Regions from separate parts of the Oenococcus oeni genome, predicted to be linked through region 1. Evidence: predicted binding sites of a transcription regulator. Region 1 holds the regulator's gene; each other region holds the start of a gene.

Region 1 (7,943 bases):
GATATTAACGAATCTCTAATCGTTGAATATTACAACCGTCTTGGTTAATTTATTAATTAAGAATCACCTGATGGTGGTTCTTTTTTTTACAAAAATATACAAAAAAAGAAGCCCTTCGGCTTCTTAGTTTTTTCAATTGCTTGTTTTAACCGTATGGTGGAACCAAGCTATTTTTTTGTCCAGCAATGCAACGGCATCATTGGCCAAATAAAGCATGTAAGTGAAGAAGAGGACCAGTGAGGCATCTCCTTGAACAGCAGTAACTCCCCACAATGCAACTTGGGCCGCTCCCTGAATAATCCAAAAGTAATAAGACTCTGAAAAACGCAAAGTTGTTAAAAGTGCTCCAGTTATTCCGATCGCCGCAGTGAACGAATCGATAATCGGGCGAGGTGTCTTGGTAATATAAATCTCAAAGAAATATAAGACAATCCAAGCTGCAAAGAAAACCACTGAAAACATTTTGTACCAATAAGACGAATCATGTTTCTCATTACGAGCTCCGACTTCGGAAATCTTGCGTACTTTCTTTTCAACATCAATCGCCCAATTTGGTGAAATCAAAACAGGTATGTCAAGTAGAACAATATAAACTCCCTGAAGAATCGCATCAGAAGGGTTTTTAGCGTGGATTGCAACCACAATATAAATTAATGCGGAAATCAACCCAAAAACTCCATTTAAGGGACGTGTATTCGTAATTGCAAGTGTTGTAGTGAAGCCTAAAATAGCGGCTACAAAAGTCCAAATTGCAATTGCGTTCAAGGGTGCGCTAAATGTTTGCCATGCAATAAAAAGATAGCCAAATAGCAAGAGTATGTATGACGATGTTGACCAACCAGACATTTGGTGAATGTACCAAGATGGTTTAAATAAATCTTTAAAAGTATGTTGTTGCTCCATATAATTCCTCCAATTTTTTGTTCTATACGCGAGCGCGCGTTATTAAGAGTAACAAAAAAATCCTGATCGAAATCAGGATTTAAAACAGTAATTTAAATTTATTCAATTAACTTTACTATCATTAAAAAACTTAATTAAAAATAGAGAATTTTACATCATTCCCGGCATACCGCCAGCATTAGGAGCAGCTGGAGCAGCTGGAGCGTCTTTCTTAGGAAGCTCGGCAACAACTGCTTCGGTAGTCAAAATCATAGCTGAAACAGAAGCGGCATTCTGCAAAGCAGAACGAGTAACTTTGGTTGGATCAACGATTCCAGCATCAATCATGTTAACCCATTCACCTGTCGCAGCATTGAAACCAACTTCTGGTTTTTCGCTCTTAGCACGTTGAGCAATAACCGAGCCTTCCAAACCGGCATTTTCAACAATTTGGCGTAAAGGCTCTTCTAGGGCACGAAGAACAATTCTTGCACCGGTAGCAACATCGCCTTGTAATGAATCAGCAACTTTCTTAACTTCAGGAATTATATTAACAAATGCGGTTCCCCCACCTGCAACAAAGCCTTCTTCAACGGCAGCACGAGTGGCATTTAAAGCATCTTCAATCCGATACTTCTTTTCTTTTAATTCGGTCTCAGTTGCAGCACCAACTCTAACAACAGCGACGCCACCAGCTAATTTAGCAAGACGCTCCTGGAGCTTTTCGCGATCAAAGTCCGAAGTAGTCGAATCGATTTCTTGACGAATCGACTTGATTCGATCAGCCAAAGCAGTCTTGTCGCCTTTGCCTTCGACAATTGTCGTTTTGTCTTTTGTGATAGTTACACGATTGGCTTGTCCCAATTGGTCAATAGTTACATCTTTAAGTTGTAAACCAAGATCCTCAGTAACAACCGTTGCACCGGTCAAAATTGCAATGTCCTGTAACTGAGCCTTGCGACGATCACCAAATCCAGGAGCCTTAACAGCAGCAACATTAAAGGTTCCACGCAACTTATTCAATACCAAAGTAGGAAGAGCTTCTCCAGTAATGTCGTCCGCGATAATCAAAAGAGAACGTCCCTGTTCGACAACGCTTTGCAAAACTGGCAGAATATCTTGGATGTTGCCAATCTTTTGGTCAGTAATCAAAAGATATGGATTGTCCAAATTTGTTTCCATTTTGTCATTATCGGTAACAAAGTATTGGCTCATATATCCACGATCAAACTGCATACCTTCAACGACATCCAATTCGGTCTCGATACCTTTGGACTCTTCAATCGTGATGACACCATCATGACCAACTTTTTCCATGGCATCGGCAATTAATTTACCAATTTCTTCATTAGCAGCAGAAATAGAAGCAATCTGTTGGATAGAAGATGAATCCTCAACTTCGTGGGAATTCTTGTTTAAACCAGCAACTGCGGCTGCAGTTGCTTTTTCAATTCCACTACGGATACCAACTGGGTTAGCACCAGCTGTAACATTTTTCAAGCCTTCATTAACAATAGCTTGAGTCAAAACAGTTGCTGTAGTTGTTCCATCACCAGCGACATCATTAGTTTTGGAAGCTGCTTCCGTAACAAGCTTGGCTCCCATGTTTTCATAATGATCGTCCAACTCGACAGCTTTCGCAATTGTGACACCATCATTGGTAATTGTTGGTGTTCCATAGCTTTGCTCCAAAACAACATTGCGACCCTTAGGACCGATCGTTGTCTTAACGGCATCCGCTAATTTATCGATTCCAGCTTGCATACGAGTGCGAGCATCTTCAGAAAAGCGTACTTCTTTAGCCATATATTACAATACCCCCAAAATATCTTTTTCGTGAACAATGAGGTAATCTTCCCCGTCGATCGTAACTTGAGAACCGGCATATTTATCAAACATAACTTTATCGCCGACTTTAACAGACTTGGGAGCTTTTGAATCTCCAACACTTGTCTCCGAAATTGCCACAACAGAACCCATCACTGGTTTTTCTTTGGCATTATTTGCAATTAAAATTCCGCCAACCTTTTCTTCTTCAGGTTGGTCAATACTAAGAACAATTCGATCGCCTAATGGTTTGATCATGTATGTAAAACCTCCTTTTAATTTGTTCCGCGTAAAATTATAACGCAATTGGTCAAAAAAGGTCAAACTTTTTGACAAAGTCTGACCTTTTTAAAATTAAATTGAATAATGCCTATTTGGCACTTTTAATGTTTTCAAAATTATCAACGAAATAAATCAAAGTCTGCATCCCGGTCGTTAAATCAACATGCTGGACCCTGACACTATTTGGAACCGTGATTCTAATCGGAGAGAAGTTTAGAATGCCCTTAATACCGGCATCAACCAATTGGTCGGTAACTTCCTGGGCGGATTTTCCGGGAACCGTCAGAATTGCAATCATAACATTTTCTTTATTTAATTCGCTTTTTAAATCGCCAATCGAATAGACCGGGATCGTTTCACCCTTTTCATTATCGATCTTCAGTTCCTTTTTCTTTGGATCGACATCAAATCCCATTACAATCTGAATGTTGCTTGAATGAACAAAGTTGTATTTCATCAAAGCTTGGCCTAAATTACCAGTTCCGACCACGGCAACTTTATTAAGCTTGTCCTGAGACAAAACCTTGCTAAAGAAATCCAGCAAAGCCGAAACATCATAACCGAATCCACGCTTTCCAAGAGCTCCAAAATAAGAAAAATCACGACGAACCGTGGCTGCGTCAAATTTGATCGCCTCGGAAATTTCTGTTGAATTGATCCGCTTTATGCCTGCTTCATGCAGCGAGGATAAATAATAATAATAAATCGGCAAACGTTGAGCGGTTGCGCGTGGTATCTGTGTATCAGCAGTCATAGTATATTCAAATCCTTTCATTGACCTAAGATATATTAATTGTAAACGAATTAGATAAAAAGATCACAAAAATTGTGAAATGCTCACATTCTTGCAAAATTTAAAGATGGATCAACATTCAAATCAAGTGGTGCAAATAATCTCTGTTTGTAATTAAGATAAGCAGCTGCACCGATCATTGCTGCATTATCACCGGATAATTTAATCGGTGCTTCCGTAAGTTCAATTTTATATTCTTTCGATAAATTTTCAAAAGCAGTTCGTAAAGCCAAGTTGGCAGCAACGCCGCCACCGAGCAATAGCTGCTTTGGTTGAAACTTTTCAATTGCCAATCTACTCTTTTCGGTAATTGCTTCAACGACTGCTTTTTGAAAACTTGCAGCAACATCGTTCCTATTGAATTCTTCTGAGACCTGTTCGTGATGGTGAACGTAGTTTAATACAGATGATTTCAAACCGGAAAAAGAAAAATCAAAATCGTCTTCGGTATGTGCAATTGGAAATTTAATAACAGCCTTACCGTGACCAGCCATTTCTTGAATTTCTTTGCCAGCTGGATATTTAAGGCCAAGAATCCGACCAACTTTATCAAATGCTTCGCCGGCAGCATCATCAAGCGTTGTACCGATGATTTGAAAAGTATTCTCTTTTTCCATCCAAAGTAATTCCGTATGACCTCCGGAAACCATAATTGCCAATGCCGGATAAACCGTTGCTTTGACAAAGTTGGCTGCACTGATGTGCCCGGCTAAATGGTTAACGGCAATAAAAGGTAAATGATGGACCATAGCAAATGTTTTCCCTGCCATCAGACCAACCAATAAAGATCCAACTAAACCAGGACCGTAAGTTGCTGCCACCGCGGACAATTGCCGTTCAGGATCATTAATACCGGCTTTTGTCAAAGCTTCTTCCGTTACGCGATTGATCCATTCTAGATGATGGCGGCTGGCAACTTCGGGAACGATTCCACCAAACCTTTGGTGGCTGGCAATTTGAGTGGCGACAACATTGCTGAGAATTGTATTACCGTTTTTAACAACTGCCGCACTCGTTTCATCGGCTGAAGATTCAAAGGCTAATATTATATCATCTGTTTTCTCATTCATAAGCACCATTCCATCTCAATTGCATCCTCATGATCATCATCGTAATAACTGGGCAATTCCTGTATCTCTTTAAAACCGAGCGTTTCATAAAGCTTACGCGCTTTTCTATTTGAACGGCGAACTTCCAAAGACAGAATTCCCAGATTGTTTTCTTTAACCAATTGCCCGGCAAACTTAATCAAGTAACTGCCAAGTCCTTTGTTTTGCCAAATCGGCAGCACGGCAATATTCGTAATGTGCAAATCATGTTGCCGTTTGCGATAAGAGATACCAATGAAAGCAATCGCCTGTCCACCAACATTGGCCGACAAATACAAATTGCCGCGGCCTTGATTGATTTCCGAAACAAAAGCAAATTGATTCCAAGGGGCGGAGCCGGTATAAACAGCCTCTTCAATCGCGACTAATTTTTTCGTATCTTCCAAATCGACCTGGCGAATCAAAATTTGTGTGTTGGCAATCTCGATCCGTCGTTCGCTAAAACCCTCGATTTTTTTAGACTTCAGAAACATATTTGCTATATTCCCCATCCTTCGCTTCCGGATGTTTCGCTTCCCAATTCATTTCGGCAGCTGTTTTTCGCAGGTAATTGGGAACAAAGTGATCAGGATCAATGACCGGTAAAAACAAAGCCGACTTTGCCAGAACTTTTGGATCGATTAAACGATTGGATTTCTGCTCGACAAATTTAAAAGCATTATCCTTGATTTCATTTTTGAACTCGTCGCCGCTTCCTTCTTCAAAAACAAAGCAGCTATTCTTTGGCAGTTGTTTTAGCAGCTTGGAAAAAACCCAGTGTTTTTCAGAAACTACAACTTTTCCCTGCTGATCATAAGCTGCGGCAAAAACGTTATGGTTGCGAGCATTAATCAGCGGTACTTTCAATTGACCGGCAGTAAGCTTTATTGAATCACTAATTGCAAAAAGGGTTGAAACCGCCACCAAATCGCAGGAAAGCTGACTGGCCAAAATTTTGGCAACCGTTGCGCCGATCCTTAATCCAGTAAAAGAACCAGGCCCGGCTGTTACCACTATTCTATCCAAATCTTTGTAATCCCAAGCTGCTTTTCTCATGAGTTCGGAAATAGCCGGTAAAATCTTCATCGAATGTGTTCTGGCCAGATCATGCTCATGATTATGAGCAAAAAAAAGGCCGGTTGTCGAATCGAAAATACCGACATTCAGCGTCGATCCGCTTGTATCAAAAGCTAAAATTTTCATTGTTCTTTATCATCATAGCCATTTGGATGTTTAGTCATCCAATTCCAGGCAGATTTAATTTCATCCTCAACGTTACTTAATTTAGGATCCCAGCCAAGTACTTCCTTGGCTTTTTTCGGGCTAGCAACCAAAGCGTCCGGATCACCGGCGCGGCGGGGGCCAATCTCAACTTTAAAATCAATTCCAGTCACCTTTTTGGCGGCACTGATTAATTGTTTATTTGACATGCCCATTTCTGTTCCCAAATTGAAACGATTGGATTTATTTTCTCGTTGCAAATATTCCAAAGCCAGAACATGAGCATCTGCCAAATCAACAACATGTACGTAATCACGAACGTTTGTACCATCAGGAGTATTGTAGTCATCCCCAAAAATAACCATTTTATCTTTCTTGCCCTGGGCGACCATTAAAATATTTGGAATCATATGCGTTTCCGGATTGTGATCTTCGCCAATTGAACCATCGGCCTTGGCTCCGGCAACATTGAAATATCGAAGGGCAACCCCTTTAATTCCATAAGCTTGATCGGACCAAGCCATAATTTGTTCCATCTGTAGCTTTGTCAATCCATAAGGATTAATTGGCTTTTGTATTTCATCTTCGGTAATCGGGTTATGTTTTGGAACTCCATATGTCGCAGCGGATGAAGAGAAAACGATCTTTTTAACATTGTGATCACGCATTGCTTCAAGCAAAGAAATCACACCGAAAGTATTATTGTCAAAATAAAAAAGTGGTTTTTTCATCGACTCGCCGACTTGAGTTAAAGCGGCAAAATGAACGACTGCATCAAAATCGTTCTCATCGAAAATTTTTTTAAGAGCTGTTTTATCGCGGACGTCGGCTTCATAAAATTTAGCCTGATCCGGAACCGCTTGGCGATGACCGGTCCAAAGATTATCCACAACTGACACCCGATCGCCGTGAGCAAGCAAACGATCGACAGTATGAGAACCAATATATCCGGCGCCGCCTGTAACTAATACATTCATTTTCAATCTCCCTTAATTGTCTCTGATAATGTTATCACTAAACTTCCGACCACTCAATTTCAGCTTGAGCATTAATCAGCGAATTATCCGATATTTCATGGACGCTATGCAAAGGACCGATAAATTGAGCCATCGAAACGACTGACTGGTTCAGCCGGATCTCTTTAACATATTTAATCAAAATTCGTTTCGGTTCATGCCTCAACAAAAAATTTTCCGCAACCGGGACTAAAAAGAACTTTAAATAATTGGAATTATTAACATGTTGATTGGTATCGATATCAAAATAATTCGCTTTAATTTCTTCGACCGAAATTGAAGCTCCGCTGAAACTTCGATCAAGATCGGCCGGCTTCTCCAGTCTCTCAAGACGATCAACGAGATTGCCTTTTAATGGATCCACAAATTCAGAGTCGATACTAACCAGACGGCGACGCTTTAAATCAATCATTGCCCACAAAGAATCAATATGAATTAAAGTATTTCCATCTTGATCGAAAAAATCAAAATCGCGAAAGGCAAAAAAACGATTATGTCTTTTTGGATCAGTCCTGATCTTGATCTTTTCGCCTAAATTCGGACGACGATTAATCTTAATATCATACTGTAATAAGATCCAACCATGATGAGCTTCGACCAAACGCTGCATACCGATTCCCATTTCAACAGTCTGCTTGGAACTGACCGAAATTGCCAATTCCGTGATCATCGGCAAAGAAAGTTTTGCTGTTCGATCACAATAGAAGTCCTCAATATAAAGTTCTTCGGAATAAATTTCAGACATCGTTTTTCTCCTTATGGTAAATTTTATAAACATCGGCTCTAATCAGGCCCAACAGCTTTGCAACTGCTTTAATAGCATCAATTGGTTTC
Region 2 (7,943 bases), 330 kb from region 1:
TGCAATCGAGGTAATCAGCTGGGTCAAATTTTGTTGCAGAGTCGACGAAATATTATCCATATCATTGGTTGCTCTGGACATAATATCGCCATTGGAGTGTGTGTCATAGTAGCTGATCGGAAGATTCCGCATTTTGTTTTTCAAGTCGCGTCGAAGATCGAAAACGGTATGCTGGGAAACACGCGTCATGATAAATTGTTGTGCAAAAGAAAGAATTGCCGCCAGTATATATAAGACAATAACTTCAATCACGATACTGATAATTTTGTACCAATTCATCGGCAAAGTGGAAATGTGCATCCCGGCTTTTATTTCGGCAGCTCCCGAGAGAACTCCTTCATAAATTTGAGTCGTTGCTTTTCCAAGAATTTTTGGAGTTTGTGCTTGGAAAATTGCTGATCCGATTGCAAAAACGACCACAAAACTGACAGCCAGCCAACGCTTTTTCATATAACCGAATAAACGTTTTGTGGTTGGCCAAAAATGTTTTGGTTTTTCTACCAGACCCGGGCCACCATGCGGTCCGAAACCGCGCGGGCCGCCAGGATGTTTTTGAGTCGTTTTGTTGTTTTCGGCCATTATTGATCTCCTTTCCGAATCTGCGAGTCAATGATTTCTTGATATGCTTTGTTTTTTTCTTTAATTCCTGATGCGTGCCGACACCGGTCATTTTTCCGTCTTCAAGAACTAGAATAGTATCGGCATCGACAACCGTTGAAATTCTTTGGGCAACGATAACAACGATTGATTTTTTAATTTCTGGGTCTTTTTTCAAAGCAGCCCGCAAATTGGCATCGGTTTTAAAGTCCAAGGCCGAGAAGCTATCGTCAAAGATGTAAATTGAAGCTTTTTTGGCTAGAGAACGGGCAATTGCCAAGCGCTGCTTTTGGCCTCCAGAGAAATTGTCGCCCCCTTGTTCAACGTGGCCGTCCAGACCGCCGTCCAGTTCTTTAATGAAATCACTGGCTTGGGCAACATCCAAGGCATGCCAGAGTTCTTCGTCGCTGGCATTCGGATTTCCATATTTAAGATTATCGCGAACAGTTCCGGTGAAGAGGGTTGCTTTTTGTGGCGTAAGAGCTATTAAATCGCGAAGATCATGTTGACGGTAGTTTTTGATATTTTGACCGTTAACTGTAATTAATCCTTTGTCAATATCGTAAAAACGCGGAATTAAATTAATCAAAGTCGTTTTTCCAGAGCCGGTTCCACCAATAATTGCGACTGTGTCACCAATTTTGGCAGAGAAGTTTACGTTTTTGAGCGCTGCTTCTTCAGCACCATCATAAAAGAATTCAACGTCTTTGAAAGACAGTTCCGGTTTCTCAAGGGCTTTTACTGATTCTTTGGGATCTATAATTGTTGATTTGGAATTAAATAATTCATTGATTCGATCCGCCGAGGCCTGGGCACGAGGAACCATTACGAAGATCATTGACAGAAGCATAAAACTGATCATAACCTGCATTGCATAGGTCATAAAGGCAACCAGGTCACCGGTTTGCATTGCCTGATAGGAGATTAATTTTGCTCCGAACCAAGTGATACCGACATTTGTTCCAGACATTATCAAGGTTACCAAAGGAAAAATTGCCGACATAATTGTAAAGACTTTTATGGCATTGTCTGTATAATCATCGTTAGCATCTTTAAAACGAGACTGTTCGAACTTGTCTCGCCCAAAAGCACGAATAACCCGGACACCAGTCAGTCCCTCACGAAAAACCAGATTGATTCGGTCGGTTTTTTTCTGCATTGCTTTGAAAAGTGGTATCGCAAAGTACATCGCAATACCGATTACAATCACCAAAACCGGAATCGATACGAGAAAAATTTTTGTTAATTGAGGCGACTTGCTATAGGCCATAATACTGGCCGCCACCAGCATGATCGGAGACATAAGCATCATCCTTAAAAACATCATGGCGACATTTTGAATTTGGACGACGTCGTTGGTTGTTCTTGTAATTAGAGACGAAGTGCCGATTTGGTCGAATTCTTTGTTGGAAAAGCTCATTACTTTGTTATAGATATCGCGTCTTAAGAGCATCCCAAGTTTTTGTGAGGCAATCGCTGAAGTATAAACATTAGCCACACCGGCTAAAACCGAGATGAACGAATATAAGGCCATCCAGACACCTGTATGATATATGTAGTTTATATTGCCTTTGATAACGCCGTTATTGATTAAATTAGAAGTCAAATCAGGCAAAAGCAGCATCGTATAAACCTGAATGATCATAAAAACGACTGATGCTGCAACTGCCCATATGCTCATTCTTCCTTTGGCTAATTTAATCATGCTCTTTCTCCTTATATACTCCGTATTTTAACCAGTCTATTTGTTTGTCTATTCCTTCCAGGATATCTTCTAAATCCACTTTTTGACCGGAATCGCATTTTGAAAAGTAGGCCGTTGCTGCTTGAATGATGATTCCCGACATTATGTGCCGCAAAGTTATCAGATCCTTTTTTGATTTTATTTTCAAAAAAGAGAAATCTATCTCATCGAAATATTCCGGTGCTTTGTTTTCCGGATGATGAAAATTCGCAAAACTATCAATAATATTTTGATCTCGTTGAATATTCAAACCGAAAATAGCATTTTCGAAAAAAATCGAATTCTCGCCATTCACAATTCTTCTCAAGACTTTTTTTGCGACTTGCCGCCATGCCTCAATCAAATCGCCTTGGTGATTTTCGAGTTCTTTTTTGAAATTTTCATGAAAGCCCTGAAATTTTTTTTCAAAAAAATAATGATACAAATCATTCAAATCATCAAAATATTGATAAAAACTTCCCCGAGGGATTTGGGCTCCAGTAACTATATTGGCAATACTTGCCTTTGATAAGGGCACGCGGAAGAACTCTTTTTCAGCGGAATTAATAATCCTTTGACGTTTTTCTTCACTTAAATTGTAAAAAGTTTCTTTCGGCATACAGATTGTTTTTATTATGACATGTTGTCATATGACAACATGTCATAATAACTTTATTAAAATTAAAAGTCAAGAAAAAGATTTTGTTTTCCTTTTCATAATCCGATATCTTTTAGTTTGTTATCGAGGATTTTTTTTGTTAAGATTGCAACAATATGAAAATCCTAATGTATGCTGTTTTCGAAGATGAAGTACCTTATATTGAAGAGTTTGCCAATCGTACTGGCCATGAAATCGTTCAGGAAACCGATTATTTATCCGAAAAAAATGTCGATTTGGCAGCCGGTTTCGATGCGGTTGTTACCCAACAGACGGTCAACATTCCTGACATGGTGTATTCTCGTCTGGCTGAATTAGGTATCAGGCAAATCAGTATCCGTCAGGTTGGTTACGATATTTTAAATATCGATGCGATTCATAAAGCCGGACTGCGTGCGTCAAATGTCGCAGCTTATTCGCCAAGAGCGATTGCCGAATACACATTGACACAACTTTTAAACCTGATCCGTGACAACAAGAGATATTATCAGGCCACAGAATCGGGTAATTGGTTATGGTCTGCAGCCCCTCAGGGGAAAGAAATCCATGATCTAACGGTCGCTGTTATCGGCGCTGGACGTATTGGTTCGGCTCTGGCTGAGATGCTTCATGTACTTGGCGCGAAGGTTTTGGCAGTTGATCCGGTTTACCATGCTCAAAATGAAGCTTTTTTGGATTATACAAATCTTGACGATGCTTTGAAAAGGGCTGATGTTATCACTTTCCATACGCCTTTAAACAAGCAGACCAATGGTATGGCCGACAAAGATTTTTTTCAAAAAGTTAAAAAGAATGCATACATTTTAAACTTTGCCCGCGGAGGGATTATTCAAACTTCGGCTTTATTGGAAAATTTGCGTAGCGGAAAATTAGCTGGAGCAGCTCTGGATGTTTTGCCCAATGAAACCGAGTTTATGGGCAAAATCCAAAATCCTGACAAACTTCCGGCTGATGTTCAGGAATTAATGTCGAGGGACAACGTTTTACTGTCGCCACACGTGGCTTTTTATACGAACCTGGCCGTTAAAAATATGGTTGAAATAGCTTTAAACGATGCGATTGCCCTTTCTCAAGGCAAACATATCGAGAATGAAATTCTTTATTAAACTTTTAAAAATAATTTAAATCAATCCCTAAAAACAGTCAAAAAGCTCTCCACAAACTAATTGAATTTTGTGGAAAACTTCACTTTATTGCTTTTTTTGAAAACGCTAACATCAAGTTAATGAAGGATTTATAAATCTGGTTGGATCGGAAAAAACTTGATAGAACTGATTCTGAATTGGATTTATTTATCCTTCAGAGTGAAATAATTGATTGTTTTTTATATCAATTCTTATTTTTGTACCAGAGGGGGATGCGAGTGTTACTAGGAAGCATTGAAGCTGGCGGTACCAAATTTGTTTGTGCCGTCGGCAATGAGGATTACCGGACAAAAAATATTGTTCGTTTTCCAACGACTACACCAGAAGAAACATTGACAAAATGTGTCGAATATTTTAAGAAATTTGACGATGTAAAAGCGATTGGCGTTTCTTCGTTTGGACCGATTGAATTGCGTCGCAATTCGCCTAAATATGGTTACATAACAAATACGCCAAAACCCGGTTGGGCCGATGTTGATTTCGTAGGTCGTTTAAAAAAAGATTTTGATGTACCAATTCATTGGACCACTGATGTTAATGGTTCGGCTTATGGAGAATATGTTATTTCGACTTTATTCAACGAGCATATTAATTCTTTGGTTTATTACACGATCGGAACTGGTGTTGGTGCCGGCGCGATTGTGAATGGCAAATTTATCGGTGATCTTGGCCATCCGGAAATGGGGCATGTACGTTTAAAGCGTCATCCGGATGATTTGGACTTTCCAGGAATTTGTCCTTTTCACGGCGATTGCCTTGAGGGACTCGTTTCCGGTCCGACTTTTGAAGCGCGAACCGGTAAAAAAGGTCAAAACGTTCCACTGACTGACCATGTTTGGGACATAGTGGCTTATTATGTTGCTCAAGCAGCGATTCAAGTTACTTTGACACTTCGCCCGGCAAAGATTGTTTTTGGCGGCGGCGTCGTTAGCGAGGAATTTTTGAAAAAGGTTCGTGTCCAGTTTAAAGAGCTGTTAAATGATTATGTCGATGTTGGAAAACTGGAAGATTATATTGTGATGCCGGCAATCAAGGAGAACGGATCAGCGACTTTAGGCGATTTTGCTTTGGCACTTTTGGAATATCGTAAATAAAGTTAGTGAAAAAATTATTTTAATAGTGATATAATACAATAAGTGAATTATTTCACATAAAAGGGTTTGAATTAAAGATTATTTCCCATTTTGAATAATGATTCCTTTGTTGATTCTTAAATTGACAATTGTTGAAAAAAGGAGATTTTATTATGGCAACGATGGATGCATTAGTATTAACTGCCGTTAAGAATATGAAAATTGAACAAGTCGACAAGCCTCAAGTGAAGGCAAATGAGGTTTTGATCGAGACCAAATACGCCGGAATTTGTGGAACCGACCATGCTCTTTACAATGGTTTGCCGGGTTCGGCCGCTGCGGTTCCACCAATTGTTTTGGGACACGAGAATTCCGGGGTTGTTTCCGAAGTTGGTGAGAAAGTTACAAGCGTCAAGGTCGGCGACCGGGTAACGGTTGATCCGAACATATACTGTGGCCACTGTTTCTATTGCCGGACTGGCCGTCCAGAACTTTGTGATAATTTGTCGGCCGTCGGTGTTACCCGTAACGGAGGTTTGGAACAATACTTCACAGCACCTTCGACACAGGTTTACAAGGTTCCTGACAACGTTTCTTTAAAAGCCGCCGCCACAACCGAACCGATTTCATGTGCTGTTCACGGTGTTAAGTTGTTAAAGTTAACGCCTTATCAAAAGGCTCTGGTAATCGGTGATGGTTTTATGGGTCAATTGTTTGTTCAACTTCTGCGTGCTTACGGAGTTCATCAAGTGGATTTTGCCGGTATTATCGATGAAAAGCTGGCTCTGAACAAAGAAAAATTTGGCGTTACCAATACTTACAATACGACTCGCGACAAGATTCCGGCTGATTATGATGTTGTGATCGAAGCAGTCGGTCTTCCCGAAACACAAGAACAAGCCGTTAATGCAACTGTCAAAGGAGCGCAAGTCTTGATGTTTGGTGTCGGAAAACCAAATCAGGAATTCAAAATGAATACTTACGAGGTTTATCAAAAGCAACTTACAGTTCAAGGTTCCTTTATCAACCCTAATGCTTTTGAAGATTCTTTGGCATTGTTGTCGAGCGGGAAATTGGACGTATTGTCTTTGATTAGTAATGAACCATCACTTGATAAAGTTTCCGATTATCTTGATGGCAGTGTTAAAAATGTCAGCAAAGCTGTTGTTAAAGTAGGTGCTTAATCGATGTCTTCTAATATCTCAGCAACATCAAAAACAGAACCAATACAAAAAACACGAACAATTTCAATGCAGAGCTCAATTGCTTACTTCATCTTATCGCTGGTTATTAACTCAGCTGGAAATGTTTTGACACTGGTAACAAGTGCCAAAATCCATCCTTCTTATTTAGGAGCTGCTTATTGGACCGCTGCAACAGTAAACTTCGGAGATGCGCTTAATTGGAATCTTTTCTGGGCCTTTATTATTATTGGTGTTCTAACAGTAATTTTGAACGCGATTCTGATCGGTCATTGGTCTTGGTCAAGAGCAATCGGAAATATGATTTTTATGGTTCCTTTCTCAGCATTGATTCAGGTTTTCGCTGATTTTTTCAATGGTGTTTATCCGGTATTCAAAGGCTTGCCAGAAGCCCACAGTTTAGGAATGATCATTCTTTATATCGTTTTAAACTTCTTCGGTGTTGCCTTGATCGCAACTGCTATCTCGATTTATCAAAGAGTTAATCTGGTTTTGCATCCGGCGGATGATTTAATGCAGGTTCTGCGTTTTAAATATTTCAAAGGCAATGCTGCAGCGGCGATGTGGGTATCCTATATTCCACCAACGGTTCTGGCAATCATTGCTTTAATTATCGATCACCAGTTTACAAATTTGGGCTTGGGCACGATTTTCGCCTTTCTCTTTCAAGGTGGAATTACCGGTTTTGCCGATAAGCGGGTCTTTCTCCATCTCCATCACCAGGCACTGGATGTTGGAAAACAAATTAATTAATAAAAAGGAGAATTTCAACATGGCATTAAAAAATTTCTTTACCGGAATTCAACACGTGGGTATTCCTTCGGCTGATTTGGATAAAACGATCGATTTCTATAAATCGCTTGGTTTTGAAGAAGCCGGATTGTTCAAAAACGGCAAGAATCGTTGTGCATTTATGCGCTTTGGCAATTTAACGATTGAAACATGGGAAGGCGATCCAGCGGTTATGAAGGCCGGTGCAATTAATCACATTTCCCTGAATACAACGGATATCGAAAAAGCTTTTAGCGCTGCTAAAGAACAAGGCCTACGTTTGGTTAATGATGAAATTCAATCAATCCCTTCGTTCTGGGATCGTGGAATTCGTTTCTTCAATATTCTTGGGCCAAATGAAGAAACAATTGAATTTTGTCATATTCTTTGATTTTTCAAAAATAAGTTTTAAAAAACGGATCAAATAACGGTCCGTTTTTATTATTTATTCTGTCTTTTCAATCGCTTTTTTTAAAGTTTCCAAGTCTAATTCGCGTCGGCGAAAATCGGGATTTTCAATTGGTAGATGCAACTGGAAATCCTGAAAAATCTGAACCTGGAGGTCGGCTTTTTTGATTTTAAAATCTAATAGGTGCCCTCCGAATTGACGATCATCGGAGAGAATGTGAAGGTGAAAGCCGGCCGCGGTTGTCCCTTCATACATCGCTGCTGAATAATAGCCAACCATCGTTGCCGTCAGTGAATCAGCATGGAATTCATGTTGCGCTGCCGCGACCTTTGAAAATGGCGGGTATGGTTTTTCTTGTTTATCGG
Region 3 (7,943 bases), 700 kb from region 1:
GAGTCAGAATCAATTATTTCTTTCCCCGAGAATTCGTGAAAAATTTGAATTTGAAACTACTGAAAATCATCTCTTAATTGAGATGTTTTTTTATTGAAAAAATCTCAAAAATAAAAACATTGCTGAAAGCTTTTTTTGAAAACGCTTTATGTAAACACTTGCAAAAAGTTCAATGATTGATTATGATTAAGGAGTAAGGCAAAGTTGTACGTACAAGTGAAGGAGGTAACGATGCTGGGTTTCGGAAAAAAGAAAAAAGTATTAGTTGATGATCAAAAATTGTATGTTCCCGTAAACGGAAAGGTTGTCAATTTATCGACTGTTTCTGACCCTGTTTTTGCTCAGAAGATGATGGGCGAAGGCTTTGCTGTCGAACCGGAAGACAAGCTAGTTGTAGCACCTGTCTCTGGTGAGGTCACCGTCCTTCAACCACATGCTGTTGGATTTAAAAGAGCCGACGGCTTGGAAGTTTTGCTTCATATGGGTATCGATACGGTCAGCATGAATGGGGAACCCTTCAAACTTTTTGTCAAAGTAGGCGATATTGTTTCCGGTGGCGATAAAGTCGCCGAAGTTGACTGGTCGGAAATCAAGAAAGCTGGTTTTCCTTTAACAACAATGGTTTTGATTACTAATTCCAAGGACTTGCTTGACGATTTTTCTGTCGATTACGGAGTTTCCGATCACGGAGAGTCTATTGGTTGGGCTAAAAGTAAGTAATTTTTATTTGAGAGGTTATTATGGCAAAGCAAGATTATAAAAAATTGGCTGCCGATATCATCGATGGTGTTGGCGGAGCGGATAATGTTGACAAAGTTATTCATTGTATTACTCGATTAAGATTTTATTTAAAAGATGAAAAGAAAGCCGATACAGAAAAAATTTCCAGTTTGCCTGGGGTAGCAGGGGCCGTTTACAATGTGGCGCTTGGCCAGTATCAAATTGTTATCGGCCCTGCTGTCACGGATGTCTATGATCAGGTGGTAGCCCAATTGGGTACATCAGTTGTCGATGAAAATGCGACTAATCAAGCAGTGGCCGAGACGCAGGCTTCAGCAGGAAAAAAGCGGCCAACTAATCCTTGGGGCTGGATTGTCTACGGCTTTCAATTATTGATTGGAACGATCACAGGCTCAATGATTCCGATCATTGGATTGTTGGCAGCTTCCGGTATTTTAAAAGGTTTTTTGACCCTTTTTACATTTAACTTAGGTTGGATTGATGTTAAATCAACAACTTATATCTTGATTAACGCGATGGGCGATTCGACCTTTTATTTCCTGCCGATTCTAGTCGGATACACGGCTGCTAAGCAGTTGAAATCCGATCCGATTACTGTCGCTGCCATCGGTGGTGTACTCGTACATCCAACCGTAATTGCGATTGCAGCGGCCTCGACAAAGGGAATAAATAGTTTATTTGGAATTCCTTTAAATGCAACCTTCTTTGGTTTGCCGATTCACATTCCGAATTATTCTTACACAATTTTTCCAATTATTTTCGCGGCTTGGCTGGCACGCCCGGTCGGAAATTGGTTGAAGAAAGTTTTGCCGCTTAGTTTACGCTCGATTTTCCAACCTTTATTCACACTGTTTATTGTTACAACAGTTGTTGTAGCTATAGTCGGCCCGGTTATTTCTCTTATTTCGGCTGGTTTGGCTGCTGTGATTAACTTTCTGGTTACTTCTAACGAAGCAATTGCTGGATTGGTTATCGGAGCTTTCTATCAGTGCTTGGTTATCTTCGGTCTGCATTGGATGGTTATTCCACTTATTTCCAACGATATTGCCTCGACGGGACATTCTGTTTTAAACGGATTAGTTAATTTCACAATGATTGCGCAAGGAGCCGGAGCTTTGGGCGTTTGGGCAAAATCAAAGAAAGAAGATCTTAAAAACCTGGCCTTTGCCGGTGCATTATCTGGTTTTGCCGGAGTAACAGAACCAGCAATGTATGGTATTAATTTGAAATACGGGCGTGTCTTTTGGATGGCAAGTATTGGCAGTGCTGTTGGTGCCTTTACTGCTGGATTAATGAAAATAAATATGTATGGGTTCACGGGATCCTGGATTGGTTTTCCTTCCTTCTTCTCAAAGACAAACCCGAATAATATTTGGATTTTCGTAATTGCAAGTATTGTAACGACGGTTGTTTCGTTCCTAGCTGTTTACTTCTGGGGATTCAAGGATAACGACGTTGACATGGTAAGAAACGTCGAGAGAAAGAATGTCTTTAAGGAGGCAGTTAACTAATTTATGAAGGACGGAACTATGTCTGACTTTGCAAATAAAGTTGTCTATCAAGTTTACCCAAAATCGTTCAAAGACAGCAACAATGATGGTATTGGCGATTTGAAGGGAATTATTGAAAATTTACCGTATTTAGCCAAATTAGGAATTGACTATTTGTGGCTGAATCCGATTTTTCCTTCCCCTCAACGCGATAATGGATACGATATTAGTGATTATCGTGCGATTGATCCGATTTTTGGCACAATGAATGATTTTAAGGAACTTGTTTCCAAAGCGGCTGAGCATAATATTAGCATTATGATGGACATGGTATTTAACCATACTTCGATAACTCATCAATGGTTTCAAAAAGCTTTGGCCGGGGACAAAAAATATCAGGCTTATTATATTCTTAGACCCAAAAAAGCTGACGGTTCCGCTCCAAATAACTGGCAGTCCAAATTTGGCGGCAGCGCCTGGGCATCGTTTGGGGATACTGACTTGGATTATCTGCATTTATATGATATTTCCCAAGCGGATTTGAATTGGCGGAACCCGGAAGTTGTTTCGGAAGTAAATCATGTGTTGAAATTTTGGCTTGATAAAGGCGTGAAAGCTTTTCGTTTCGATGTAATCAACGTAATTGGCAAGGATCAGCAATTATTAGACGATCCGACTGGCGGGGACGGTAAAACTATGTATACGGATAAACCAATCGTCCATGATTACTTGCAAAATATGTATCGAGACGTTTTTGCTAAAGAAAATAATATTATGACGGTCGGCGAACTAAGCTCAACTAGCGTTGAAAACGCAGTTGAATACACGGCACCGGATCGTCACGAACTGTCGATGGCATTTACTTTCCATCATTTAAAAGTCGACTATCAAAATGGCGATAAATGGACCAAAATACCTTATGATTTTCAAAAATTGCGACAGGTTCTGCATCAATGGGGAAAGGGCTTATCGGATGGTAACGGCTGGCCTGCTTGGTTTTGGAACAATCATGATCAACCACGTGCGATTAACCGCTTCGTTTCCAACCCGAAATATTACCGTTTGGGAGCGGAAATGTTGGCTGCCGTTGTTCATTTGAATCGGGGCACTCCATATATATACATGGGTGAGGAAATCGGTATGATAAACCCGGATTTCAAATCTATCGATAGTTATGTCGATGTCGAATCCCATAATGCTTATAAAGAATTATTGAAAAAAGGGACCTCAGCTAGTGAAGCTTTCCAAATCGTTAAAAGCAAGTCACGTGATAATTCTAGAATACCAATGCAATGGAATTCAGAAAAATATGCTGGTTTCTCACGACACAAGCCGTGGTTGGCTAATGGAAATTATAAAGATATCAATGTTGCTAAGGATCTGTCTGACCCGAATGGATTGTTTAGTTTCTACCAACAACTTATTTTATTGAGAAAACAAGAAAAAGTTATTGCTAAAGGGGATTATCAACCTTTCTTTCCAGACATTCCCGAAATAATTGCTTTTAAACGACAATTTCAGGAAGATTCATTACTTGTAATCAACCATTTTGGTGAAGAAAAAATTACTTTATCACTGCCGTTAGAGTCTCTTGGCGGGAAAATTATATTGTCGAATTATTCGAATAAAAGGATTGCTAGGCAGTTAACTCTTAAGCCATACGAGACACTTGCAATTAAATATTAAAATAAAACCCGATCTTTTAAGAGCGGGTTTTTCGTTATTTTTTTTGGCGTCGGGAGAATTCATTAAATTGAAATTTATCAGGTCGGTGTCTACTGATCGTATGTTGAAAATATGTTGTGTCGGCTAAATGGACACGACTTTCGACTTGGATTAAACGGTTCTCCCGTTCGGGAAGATCGGGCATTAACAAGCGATCCTGCTTGCTGATTAATTCTGCTGTCACTGATTTTTCAGCATATGAAATAGTAAGCTTCTCTGTGTTTTCTAAATATTCATAGATTGAACCAGCAGCAATTTCAGCTGTTAAATTATGCACCACGCTCCGATCGAAATAATCTTCGTCAATGACACTGGCCAAACCGTTAATATAACGGACGCGAATGAGGTGATATAGTTTGGTTTTGGCCGGAAAACCAGTCGTTTGTCGGTTCATAGCCGTTGATTGAAGTCTCTTAAGCAACACAACTTTTGTATTTGCATCCAACCTTTGAACCTGTTTTAATTCTTGGAAACTTGTTAAACCAGAAATTGGAAAGTTGACTAAACTATGTTGCAAAACCTGTGATCCGCGGCCATGCTGCTTTTGAATAAAACCGTCCTCTTCCAAATGTGATAAAGCTTTGCGGACGGTATCCCGAGAACAGGAAAATTGACTGGCTATTTTTGCTTCGCTCGGCAAAAAAGAATTGGCAGGGTACTTTTCCTGAATAATATCTGTTTTGAATTGTTGATAAATTTCAATATAGCGTGCTGTCATCAGACGTTTCGTATTTCATCAAGAACTATGATTGCTGCATCTCATTATACTTGAAAACGTTTTTCAAGCACACAATCTTAGGCCTGAATCTTGAAACCGAATTTTGAAGTTTTTGTTTTCAAGAATCATTTAATTTTAAATTTTCATGCAGAAATTTTGGCATAATGAGAATAAAGTTTTTAATTTAGATATAGTAAAAAGAGGCTAATTTTAACTAAAATAATTAAATTTATACTACAAAATTTTTCCAACGAGTTTTTAAGAGAAACATTATTTATACTTTTGATCATCATTTTATTCGTTGCTATTGCTTTTTCCTTCAATCGGCTGCCCGTGTTTAAAGGGAAACTGCTGGTTAAAAACGGCAAAATTTCAAAAAAAAATTTGAGTGATGATGGCAAAAGAGAAACTAACTATATAAGGGTTCTCTTGAAAAAGGAGAAGGGTGTACCAATTCTTTTTGATAGACTCTATTTAATCGTCGAACCAAAATCGGAAAATAATAAAGTTATTCCAAAAAATAAAATTGTTTTAAATATTAGAACGCTCCTTGTTGAGGGTGAAAGAATATCCAAGACGGCTAATAAAATGGTTTATGTTCCTTTTTCACTAGACGGTTTGGACGGATTTTTCGTAGACATTAGTTTTTCTACCGTTAAAAAATCTATTTCAGCAAAGTTCACCGGTTTGGATTATTCGAAAACAAATTTTGTTTTTGCCGCTCGTTTAGTCACGGGTGAAATAATTTATTCAAATAAATTCAAAATTAATATTTCCAAGCGTTCGTTATACACTCTGCCTGAAAATTAGCTGGTCAGTGAGATTTTAGATTTAAAATACTTTTTCAGGACATGTTGTCCAAGTCTTTTTTAAACATCCTCACAAGCTCCATTATGTCGCTTTCTCTTGTCAACTCGATTGAATCATACTTTTGCTGAAAATTAGAATTGAGGTTCATCAATGCAATTGCAAGTTCGATCGCACGATCTAGGTTTATATTTTTGTCCATTCAACACCCGTTCTCCTTTATTTTTGCTAATCATTCATTAAGAAAGCTATGAGGCTTTTCTCGTCAATAAGCTTTATTTGTTTTTGATCAAAGAACTCAGCAACTTTAATTTTAACCAAAATAAATTATTTTAATTAAAAAATAAAAATATTTAAATAAAAATATTCCAATAAATATTCATTCACGACCTTTGATTTAACCGAAAAGTTTCCTTGTGATATATTTATCATGAATAACACAAAATAGTATTATCCATCCCAGAAAGAAGGCTTAAAAATATGGTAGAGCGTGCATATGATTTTTTGATGCCCAGTGTTAATTTCTTTGGTCCGGGGGTCATTTCAAAAATTGGCGAACGTGCAAAAATGCTGGGAATGAAGAAACCGGTTATTGTAACTGATAAGTTTCTTGAGAATTTAAAAAATGGTGCTGTTGCTCAAACACTTGCTTCTTTAAAAAAATCCGGTGTCGATTATGTTGTTTATAACGAAGTCGAACCGAACCCAAAAATTCATAACATTAAAGAAGTCAAAACATTGTACGAGAAGGAGGACGCTGATTCAATTATTACGGTTGGTGGTGGATCAGCCCATGATACCGGAAAAGGTGCCGGCATCATTATGACGAATGGCGACGACATTACAAAATTGGCCGGCATCGAGACGCTGAAAAATCCGCTGCCTCCGTTGATTGCTGTTAACACGACAGCCGGGACTGGTTCGGAATTGACCCGGCATGCTGTTATCACTAATGAAGAGACGCACCTCAAATTCGTTGTTGTTTCCTGGAGAAATATTCCTCTTGTGTCGTTTAATGATCCGACATTGATGTTAGACATTCCAAAGGGACTAACAGCTGCAACTGGTATGGATGCTTTTGTTCAAGCAGTTGAACCTTATGTTTCGGTTGATCATAATCCGATTACTGATTCACAATGCATTCAGGCGATTAAATTAATTGAAAGCAGTTTACGTGAAGCTGTTGCTAACGGACACAATCTTCAAGCTCGTACCAAAATGGTCGAAGCCGAGATGTTGGCTGGAATGGCCTTTAATAATGCCAATCTCGGTTATGTACATGCAATGGCTCATCAGTTGGGTGGCCAGTATGATGCCCCACATGGTGTTTGCTGTGCGTTGCTTCTTCCTTATGCTGAAGAATACAATTTAATCGCCGATCCGGAACGTTTTGCCGAACTGGCACGGATTATGGGCGAAAATACTGATGGATTGTCAACCAGAGACGCCGCCGAATTATCAATTAAAGCAATGAAACAGCTATCTGAAGATGTTGGTATATCACACTCGATTAAAGATATCGGCGCAAAACCCGAAGACTTCGACTTAATGGCAGAAAATGCCTTAAAAGACGGCAATGCATTTTCCAATCCACGTAAAGGTACTAAAGAGGATATCGTTAAAATATTCCAAGAAGCTTACGATGCAAAATGAATAACTTGATTATTGGTCAAATATTAAAAACGAAATTCGTATACACATTGAGTATTTAAGTTAAAAAAACTCCCGATCCAAGTAATCGGGAGTTTTAATTAATTACAATCCAATAAGAGTATTAATATAACCACGATCTTTATCATCAATTGCAGTTATTTAAAATAGAGAATCACAAATTCAAACATCAAGTAATTTGAAATCGAAAGAAGTTGTAAGCAACATTGTTGTATTCGCTTACATTTATGTATTATAATAAACTTTGGCGTTGATAACAACGTCCTCGTATAAGTTCTTCTCTTAAAATTTAGTTTTCTCTAAAAAACAGTCATATTTGTGGCTGTTTTTTAATTCATAGTTATATCAAACGATTGATAATTGTTTAAGAACTTTTTTGTCCAGATCGCTTTTATGATTGATTTTATATTAAGCATTATTTTTTTGTATAATTATTAAGATTATTTTTTACCGATGAAAATTAAAGTACTAAAAAGAAGTTTTAAATATGGTTTTTTTATCACTACATTATTGACGATTCTGGATGCCACGAAGCACCTATTGTTTGATTATGAGGGAATCCACGATACCTATTCGCTGTTATTGAAAAACAATGCTGTGTGGGTCTTTATTATTTCGATTTTTTCCCTCTACTTGCTTCTTGTCCTCCTTGCGACTGTTGTAATTTATCTTTTTTTCAATTTCACGCATAAGCTGTTGTTCCGGAGATCTCGCTGATCGATTCCTTTTTTTTGGCAGCTTTTTTGTCAATAGGCCTTCCTAATTAATCGACTAGTATTTTTGAGTTAAAA
Region 4 (7,943 bases), 790 kb from region 1:
GACAGTCGCTGTTTGATAATTGGATGAGAGTTTTTCATCTCTTGAAAAAATTTCGATCGCTTTTGACAGATTGTTTTAATTAATGAATTCCTTTGTTGAGTGCTTTATAACCTATAATATTTTGGAAGGAGGAATTTATGCCAAAATATTTTTACCGCACTATTAATGATTTAAACGATTTAATTAAAGAAAATTTGGCCCGTTTACAATCGTATAATTTCGATTTGATTGTTGGCCTGCCAAGGCGGGGCATGATTCCCGCCACTTTGATCGGTTTGTTTTTAAATAAACCGGTCGTCAGCTTTAATGAATTAAATGCTAATTTGGCAAGCGAAAAAATTGGTTACCGCCTACAGGAAGAATCGGCTAAGTTTCCGAAATCTTATAGCAACATTTTATTGGTTGATGATTCAACCGATGAAGGGACTGTTTTTGAACAGGCCTTTTCCAAACTGGACGAAGCTACGGCAAAAAAAGTCACTACTCTTTCTGTCTATGCAACTGAAAAAGGCGGCGATCGAGTTGATTTGCATTTGGAAACCCTTGAAGAACCCAAACTTTATGAATGGAATATTTTGCATAAGAAAGCAGCTTTGGCTGATGCAGCGATGAGATTTGAGGGAATTATTGCGACTAATGCTATCACAGGTGCTTGGATTCCGGTCACTTTACCAAGCTATCCGGTCAAGATAATTTATTCCGGTCTGCGTGAAAGGCATCGGGAACAATTAGAGTCTTTCCTGCGGCAACATGGCGTTCAATTTGAGCAATTAAAGATGGAAGTTGTTTCTTCAAGGCAGTTGAAACAAATTGTGGCAGAGGAAAAGGTTGCTCTTGTTTATGAGAACGATATGTTTATTACGCGTGATTTAGTTGATACGATTGCTGTATACAACGTTTCCGGCAATTTCCTCGTGAATGCAAATACTAACGAAGAATTGGACTATGACGATTAGTTCTTATAAATATTTTCGTTTTTAGCGGGAGGCAAAGTCTATGAGCAAAACCGAGTGGATAGAAGATTTCAAAAGAATTAATGGACGCGATCCAAAACCACGAGAGTTTCGTAAGGCTTTGAATAAGGGCGAATTTACATTGGAAGAGAGCCTGGAAACCGATCCAATACAAGCAACTCCGCCTGTAGACAATCTCTCTCGAAAAGAGCTGCGGCAATTAAAAAAAGAAAGAAAGTTTTCCAGTCCGAAGAATGGGATTAGCTCGCTTGTTTTGGCTTTTTTCAGCCTTTTATTTACTTTATCGCCAATTCTTTTCATTTTGAATCCGGATATTCTTCTAAACTTTCAAAGTAAAGCAAATATTGAAAATCTCGCTTCACTTTTGATTGTCATGTTCTTCTTTGGCGTTCTGTTGCTTTTTGTGGCGATCGTTTTCGCGTTAACTAGTTTGTTTAAGGCACCGAGAAGTTTGGCAATTATTGCTTTTTTCTTTTCAATGATTAATTTGTTTTATGTTTATACGATAATTAATTTTGCTCAATCAGCAAGCGGCTATTTCAGCAATGCAGTCGATATTTTAGAAGACATTTTTAAATAATTAAAAAAACAAATAAAAACCTTCGTAATTAAAACAATTATATTGTTAGATCACGGAGGTTTTTAAATTATCAATTAATTTACTATGCTATTAGTCGGCTTTTTCCGGATGGCGTTGTAAGTAAACTACATGAGTATTGACATATTCTTCTAGACCGTGTTTACCGTCGGCACCACCGAGTCCGGATTCTTTCCAGCCGGCGTGGAAGCCCTGCATCGCTTCAAAATTGAAGCGGTTGATGTAAGTTTCACCATCCTCCAATTCGTTAGCAGCGGTTGCAGCAGCATCCATATTTTCGGTAAAGATCGAACTGGTCAAACCTAGTTTACTGTCGTTTGCCATATCGATGGCTTGATCCAATTTTTTAAAGGTTAGAATCGGCAGTACCGGGCCAAATATTTCTTCTTGGACAAGTTCGTCGGACTGCTTGACGTTTGTAACGACTGTAGCTGGATAGAAGTAGCCTTTCCCTTCAGGACGCTTGCCGCCACATTCGACTTTTGCGCCGGCTTTAACGGCCCTTTGAACCATTGCATCGACTTTTTCGACGGCAGCTTTGTTGATCAATGGTCCCATGCCGATATTTTCATGCTCAATCGGATCACCGATTGTTGTCGCGGCCATTTTGGCAACTAATTTCTTCGTGAATTCCTCGGCGATATCTTCTTGCACATAAACACGTTCACAGTTGTTACAAAGTTCTCCGTTATTATCAATTCTCGAATTAATAATCGAGTCGACGGCCAAATCGATATCGGCATCTTTGCAAACAATCGCTGGAGCTTTTCCACCTAACTCCAAACTAACCTTAGCCACGTGATTAGAAGCATCGGCCATAACCCTTTTTCCGGAATCAACCGACCCGGTTAAGGAAATAATACCAATTTTTTCGTTTTTGGACAATTCGCTGCCGACAACCGAGCCTGGGCCGGTAACGAAATTCAAAACACCTTTTGGCAATCCGACCTGGTTGGCTAACTTAGCAAATTCCAAGGCGATGTTTGGGGTATCGGAACTTGGTTTAATTACAATCGTATTTCCGGTTACAAGCGCTGGGGCAAATTTTCTGGCAATTAGAAAGAAGGGGAAGTTCCACGGCAGAATTCCAGCTGCAACTCCGATGGGCTGTTTTAATAGGGCAATGTTTTCGTTGGCGTTATCGGATTGAATTACTTCTCCTTCGTAAGTTCTTCCCTGAGCAGCCATGTAATCGATATAATCGGCTGAGAAAGTAACTTCTGTCATCGCCAACGAGAGAATTTTCCCTTCTTCTTCACTCAAAGTGCGGGCCAAGTAGTCAGCGTTTTTGCGAATTAGAGCAGCAATTCTAACTAGGTAAGAACCTCGTGTTGCAGCGGGGACTCGTTTCCAGTCTTTTTGTGCTGCATAGGCATCGTCAATCGCCTCTTTAACTTGTTTTAATGAAGCTGAAGGCACCTGCGAAATTGCTTCTTCGTTTGATGGGTTATAAACGGTTATTTTTTCTCCATTATCAGAATCAACCCATTCACCATTTATATACATTTGATATTGTTTTAGAGCCATAATAATTGCTTCCTTTTATTTAACAAAAGATTTCAATTTTATTTATCTGTAAGTTGGATCAGTCGCCGGGCTGATAATCTTTATCGATGACCAAGACCGGCTTGATTGTTTTACCGTTAACAGAATCAGCATCTGCTTCGTTTATCTGTTCGAATGGGTAGAACTTCTCTGTTTTATCAAACGGGAATTTACCCATTTTGTAGTATTCGATTAATCTTGGAATGTCGACTTGAGGAATTGAATCACCCATGTTGACGCCAATAACTTTCTTGTCCATGACACAAAGATCATTCCATGAACTGATATTGATTAATTTTGGTGTTACGGCAATCAAGGCGCTCGTTCCACCGGCACCCAAGGCTTTAATCGAGTCGGTCATAACAGACTGGACGCCGGTTGTGTCAACCGCGTAATCGACACCGCGGCCATTGGTTATTTTTTTAATGGCATCGACCACGTTCTCGTTTTTGCTGTTGACAACATCGGTTGCCCCGACTTCTTTGGCCAAATCCAAGCGGGACGGAACAATATCGACTGCAATTACTTTCGTACAGCCAACAATGATTCCGGCCATCATTGCAGCCAATCCGACCGCTCCGGTTCCAAAAACAGCCATTGTTGAACCAGGTTCCGGTTTTAAAGTATTCAAAACAGTTCCCGAACCGGTTACGTAACCACAGCCGAGCGGTCCAAGTTTACGCAGGTCGAGACTCTTATCGACTTTGATTGCATTTCTTTCGTGAACAGTTGTATGAGTCGTGAATGATGATTGATCAAACATATCACTTACGTGGTGGCCGTTCTCTTTAAAATGATCACTTCCATCGGGTTTGGTTCCACTCAAATTATATTTGGCATAGTCCAGGCACTGAGTCGGTATGCCCTTTAAACAATTGACGCAGGTGCCGTCTGAATAAAATGACATAACGACGTGATCACCTGGTTTAAATTGTGAAACCCGAGGACCGACTTTTTCGACAATTCCGGCACCTTCATGCCCAAGAATTGTCGGAAAAGTCCATCCGGCATCTCCTTTTCTTAATGCTTCATCGGAATGACAAATTCCACTTGCAACAACCTTTACCTGGAGTTCGTCATCGTCCATATCAGCCAATTCGACATCGTCTTTGATTTCAAATTTATCACCAACTTTGGGAATAACAGCAGCTTTAATTTTCATAATTTAACATCTCCATTTGTGTTGTTTGCTTAACACGCCTCAAAGATAGTTCAATGTGAATAAATTTACAAGGTCTTTTTAGGCAAAAAATGCAAGTTGAAAACTGTTTTTGAAAATTAAAAAGCAGGAGTAAGAACTCCTGCAAATCAGTAACTGTTTTTTTGAATAAATTTAATTACGAGTCGATTGAATTCATCGGCTGACTCCAGATGTGGAATATGACCGCAGCCTTTGAAAGTATAGGCCCTTGCAAAAGGGCTCAAACTTGCAGCAGCCTTTGAATGCTCCGACGACCATAAAGGGGAAGCCGAGCCGGCCAAAAATAAATGGGGAACAGTTTCATTTTTGATTTCTTCGCGCCAATCCTGGACCAGAGAGTCAAGCAACAAAGGTTGATTGAAATGAAAATCGAAAGGTTGATAGCTCCTATAGGCCTCTCCCAAGATTCTTTTTATTTCGCTACTGATTGGTAATCTGGTCAATTTGGTCGTTTCGATTAAAGCTGCATTTTTATAAAAATTTTCCCAACTGCTGTTAAACAAGCCGAAAACCCAGTCGTTTTCACTAATTGCTTTGGGAGATTGATCTTCGGTAACAACTGCTTTAACGTTTTGGCAACCGAAGAAAGATAGGTAGGCAAAAATTGTCGATGCCCCCATTGAATGGCCGATCAGAACGGGTTTTTTCAGCTTGAGATGATTGATTAATTCTGCTAGATCAAAACCGTGACGAGCTATCTGCATTCCATAGGGAACACTTTGGCTTTTTCCGTGGTTTCTTCGATCGTAAGTAATTACTTTAAAACCGGCTTTCACAAAATCATTGATTTGTGCCGCCCAAGTTGCTTCATTTCCCGAGTAGCCCTCGATAAATATCAAAGCCTGCCCATCTTCTTTTCCTTGAATATGGTATTTGATCCTAACTTTATCATTTGTTTGAAAATTAGCCATACAGCCAGTATAAAATAACTATCATTTTCAAGGAGATTGTGAATTAATTTATAATCAGATATTTTTATAGAAAAATTAAATTTGTAATAATATCAAAACTTTTACTAAAAAGAAAAGCCCTTTAAACAGCCTTTTTGAACCAATGTTCAATTTGCAGACTTTTTTTCAGTGTTAAAACAGAGTCGTTAATTAAAAGCGCTTACAGAAATTGTGGGCAACATTTCACAAATTAGAGGTTAGAAATGCAATTTATCAAATACTTTGGGAACGACGCCTACACGAATATCGCGATGGATACTTGGCTTTTATATAATTTAAAGCCCCAAGAAGCGGTCTTTTCTTTATGGCAGAACAAAAATGCTGTCATTGTAGGACGAAATCAAAATACCTTTGCCGAGGTAAATCAAGATTATATTGACGAGCATGATATCCAGGTGGTTCGTCGGGTTTCCGGTGGCGGAGCTGTTTACCATGACTTGGGAAATATTTGTTTTACCTTTTTTGTTCCGGTAGCGAGCAGTGCGGAAGTCGATTTTCATAAGTTCGTCAAACGAATGTACGACGCATTGCGTGAAGTCGGTATCGATGCACAGATTACCGGCCGAAACGATTTGACTGTCGACGGTAAAAAAGTCAGCGGTAACGCCCAACGTTATGCCGGCGGTTATTTAATGCATCATGGAACTTTGCTTTGGAATTCAAATGTCGAAACAATGGTTAGTTCATTAAATGTTGCCGACGAAAAATTTATTTCCAAGGCAGCGACTTCGGTTCGTTCACGAGTCGGTAATATCAAGGATTATGCTCCGGCCGGATTAAGTCTAGAGAAATTCTGGGAAGCCCTGCAGTACTATTTATCCGACGAAGGCAAGGATCGAGAATACGTTCTCAGCAGCGCGCAAAAACAGTCAATTATTGATTTACGAAATAAGCAGTTTGCTAGCTGGGATTGGAATTATGGCCGAAGCCCGGAGTTTGATTTCAATAATCATCGAAAATTTGATGCCGGCGCGATCGATGTACACGCAAATGTTGATAAAGGTTTGATCAAAGACATTGTTTTTACCGGCGATTTCCTGGGTGTGCGCGATTGGCGGGAGATCAAAGATCGATTTATTAATCAGCCGTTCAATGCAAATGTAATTTACGATATCTTACAAAAAAATGTCGATGGCCAATATTTTGGCGCAATTGATAATCGTGAATTGGCAGATATGTTCAATGCTAAAACTGAACAAAAATTATAGGAGGAACAAGATGTCAAATATCTCAAAAACAAATGATCAGATTTTGGATTTTGATTACCAGCTAAAAGCTCAAGATGATGCTTTTCCAACGTTAAAGGTTTTGGACAACGATGGTAAAATCGTTGACGAAAAAGCTTTGGAACGTGCTGATTTAAGCGATGATGATCTGATTAACATTTTTCATAATATGCTGCTTAACCGGCAACTGGATATTCGTTCAACTAAATTAGCAAGGCAGGGCAGGTTTGGTTTCTTTGCTCCGACCGCTGGACAGGAAGCGTCGCAAATGGCTTCGGCCTATGCTTTTCACGATGAAGACTGGCTCTTTCCGGGATACCGTGATATTCCCGAAATAGTTGCTAAAGGATGGCCGATCTGGAAGGCGATTCTATGGAGCCGCGGTCACGTCGTTGGGAATGAATATACGACCGATGATGGTAAAGAAGTTAATTCTTGGTTTCCACAAATTATTATTGGCGCGCAGTATGTGGAGGCAGCCGGTGTCGCTTTGGGATTAAAGAAGCGAAACAAAAAAGCTGTTTCTTATGCTTATACCGGCGATGGTGGCACTTCGCAAGGCGACTTTTACGAAGGAATGAATTTTGCGGCGGCTTATCATGCAAATGAAGTCTTCTTTGTTCAAAATAACGGTTTTGCTATTTCGACTCCACGCAAACTTCAAACTGCTGCTCCACATTTGGCGGCCAAAGGCTGGGCAGTCGGCGTTCCAAGTCTGGTAGTCGACGGACAGGACGCAATTGCTGTTTATCTTGCAGCCAAAGAAGCACGGGCTTGGGCAGTTTCTGGCAAAGGGCCGGTTTTGATTGAGACTCTGACAGACCGTTTCGAAGCTCATTCTACTGCCGGAGACGACCCCCTTCGTTACCGTACCAAAGAGGATATTGCTGATTGGTGGAAAAAGGATCCTTTGATTCGCATGCGCAAATATATTACGGACAAAGGACTTTGGGATGAAGACAAAGAGAATGATTATATTGCCCAGATTGATGCCCGAATCGATGAAGATATTAAAAAAGCCGATAACATCGACAAGCAAAAAATCAGTGACTACTTGAAGAATACTTTGGAAGTTCCTGGTTATGCAATGAAAGAGCAAATTGAAAAATTCGAAAGTGAGGGCAAGTAAAAATGGCTGTTAAAAGTTACATTGATGCCGTTAAAGAAGCTCAGGATCTCGCCTTGGAACATGATAAAAATGTTTTGATTCTTGGCGAAGATGTCGGCAAAAACGGTGGTGTTTTCCGAGCTACCGACGGCTTGCAAGACAAGTACGGCGAGGACCGTGTTTTTAACACTCCATTGGCTGAATCCGGGATCGGTGGTCTGGCGATTGGTTTGACCACTCAGGGCTATCGTCCAATCATGGAAATTCAATTTTATGGCTTTATATACGAAGTACTTGATTCTTTGGCCGGCCAAATGGCCCGCAATCGTTTCCGCTTTAAC

What was found. The regulator Rex, encoded in region 1, represses fermentation and respiration genes when NADH is low (regulators of the CRP and FNR family bind a similar motif). The targets are predictions, from matches to a motif close to TTGTGAANTANTTCACAA.
Region 2: the regulator Rex is predicted to act here: its motif matches at 5,258-5,275, upstream of J3U91_RS08835 (zinc-dependent alcohol dehydrogenase family protein).
Region 3: the regulator Rex is predicted to act here: its motif matches at 5,896-5,913, upstream of J3U91_RS03570 (iron-containing alcohol dehydrogenase).
Region 4: the regulator Rex is predicted to act here: its motif matches at 4,333-4,350, upstream of J3U91_RS01495 (NAD(P)-dependent alcohol dehydrogenase).

What each region holds. Positions count from the first base shown of each region.
Region 1 is NZ_CP084701.1:1,371,202-1,379,144, forward strand. It holds gene rpsD (30S ribosomal protein S4) at 1-48, shown strand, start outside; gene pnuC (nicotinamide riboside transporter PnuC) at 133-903, opposite strand; gene groL (chaperonin GroEL) at 1,054-2,688, opposite strand; gene J3U91_RS07230 (GroES family chaperonin) at 2,692-2,967, opposite strand; gene J3U91_RS07235 (redox-sensing transcriptional repressor Rex) at 3,080-3,745, opposite strand; gene tsaD (tRNA (adenosine(37)-N6)-threonylcarbamoyltransferase complex transferase subunit TsaD) at 3,829-4,854, opposite strand; gene rimI (ribosomal protein S18-alanine N-acetyltransferase) at 4,851-5,366, opposite strand; gene tsaB (tRNA (adenosine(37)-N6)-threonylcarbamoyltransferase complex dimerization subunit type 1 TsaB) at 5,350-6,075, opposite strand; gene galE (UDP-glucose 4-epimerase GalE) at 6,072-7,070, opposite strand; gene J3U91_RS07260 (acyl-[acyl-carrier-protein] thioesterase) at 7,108-7,854, opposite strand; gene rsmI (16S rRNA (cytidine(1402)-2'-O)-methyltransferase) at 7,847-7,943, opposite strand, start outside.
Region 2 is NZ_CP084701.1:1,702,400-1,710,342, reverse strand. It holds gene J3U91_RS08860 (ABC transporter ATP-binding protein) at 1-579, opposite strand, end outside; partial or broken gene J3U91_RS08855 (ABC transporter ATP-binding protein) at 579-2,302, opposite strand; gene J3U91_RS08850 (TetR/AcrR family transcriptional regulator) at 2,295-2,939, opposite strand; gene J3U91_RS08845 (D-2-hydroxyacid dehydrogenase) at 3,107-4,084, shown strand; gene scrK (fructokinase ScrK) at 4,342-5,217, shown strand; gene J3U91_RS08835 (zinc-dependent alcohol dehydrogenase family protein) at 5,370-6,380, shown strand; gene J3U91_RS08830 (DUF6198 family protein) at 6,384-7,151, shown strand; gene J3U91_RS08825 (VOC family protein) at 7,171-7,560, shown strand; gene budA (acetolactate decarboxylase) at 7,615-7,943, opposite strand, start outside.
Region 3 is NZ_CP084701.1:671,151-679,093, forward strand. It holds gene J3U91_RS03545 (PTS sugar transporter subunit IIA) at 232-720, shown strand; gene J3U91_RS03550 (PTS transporter subunit EIIC) at 741-2,252, shown strand; gene treC (alpha,alpha-phosphotrehalase) at 2,271-3,917, shown strand; gene treR (trehalose operon repressor) at 3,952-4,674, opposite strand; gene J3U91_RS03565 (hypothetical protein) at 4,957-5,484, shown strand; gene J3U91_RS03570 (iron-containing alcohol dehydrogenase) at 5,962-7,134, shown strand.
Region 4 is NZ_CP084701.1:289,831-297,773, forward strand. It holds gene gltX (glutamate--tRNA ligase) at 1-16, shown strand, start outside; gene J3U91_RS01480 (phosphoribosyltransferase) at 138-956, shown strand; gene J3U91_RS01485 (hypothetical protein) at 997-1,554, shown strand; gene aldA (aldehyde dehydrogenase) at 1,645-3,099, opposite strand; gene J3U91_RS01495 (NAD(P)-dependent alcohol dehydrogenase) at 3,158-4,279, opposite strand; gene J3U91_RS01500 (alpha/beta fold hydrolase) at 4,426-5,229, opposite strand; gene J3U91_RS01505 (lipoate--protein ligase) at 5,472-6,476, shown strand; gene J3U91_RS01510 (thiamine pyrophosphate-dependent dehydrogenase E1 component subunit alpha) at 6,487-7,623, shown strand; gene J3U91_RS01515 (alpha-ketoacid dehydrogenase subunit beta) at 7,626-7,943, shown strand, end outside.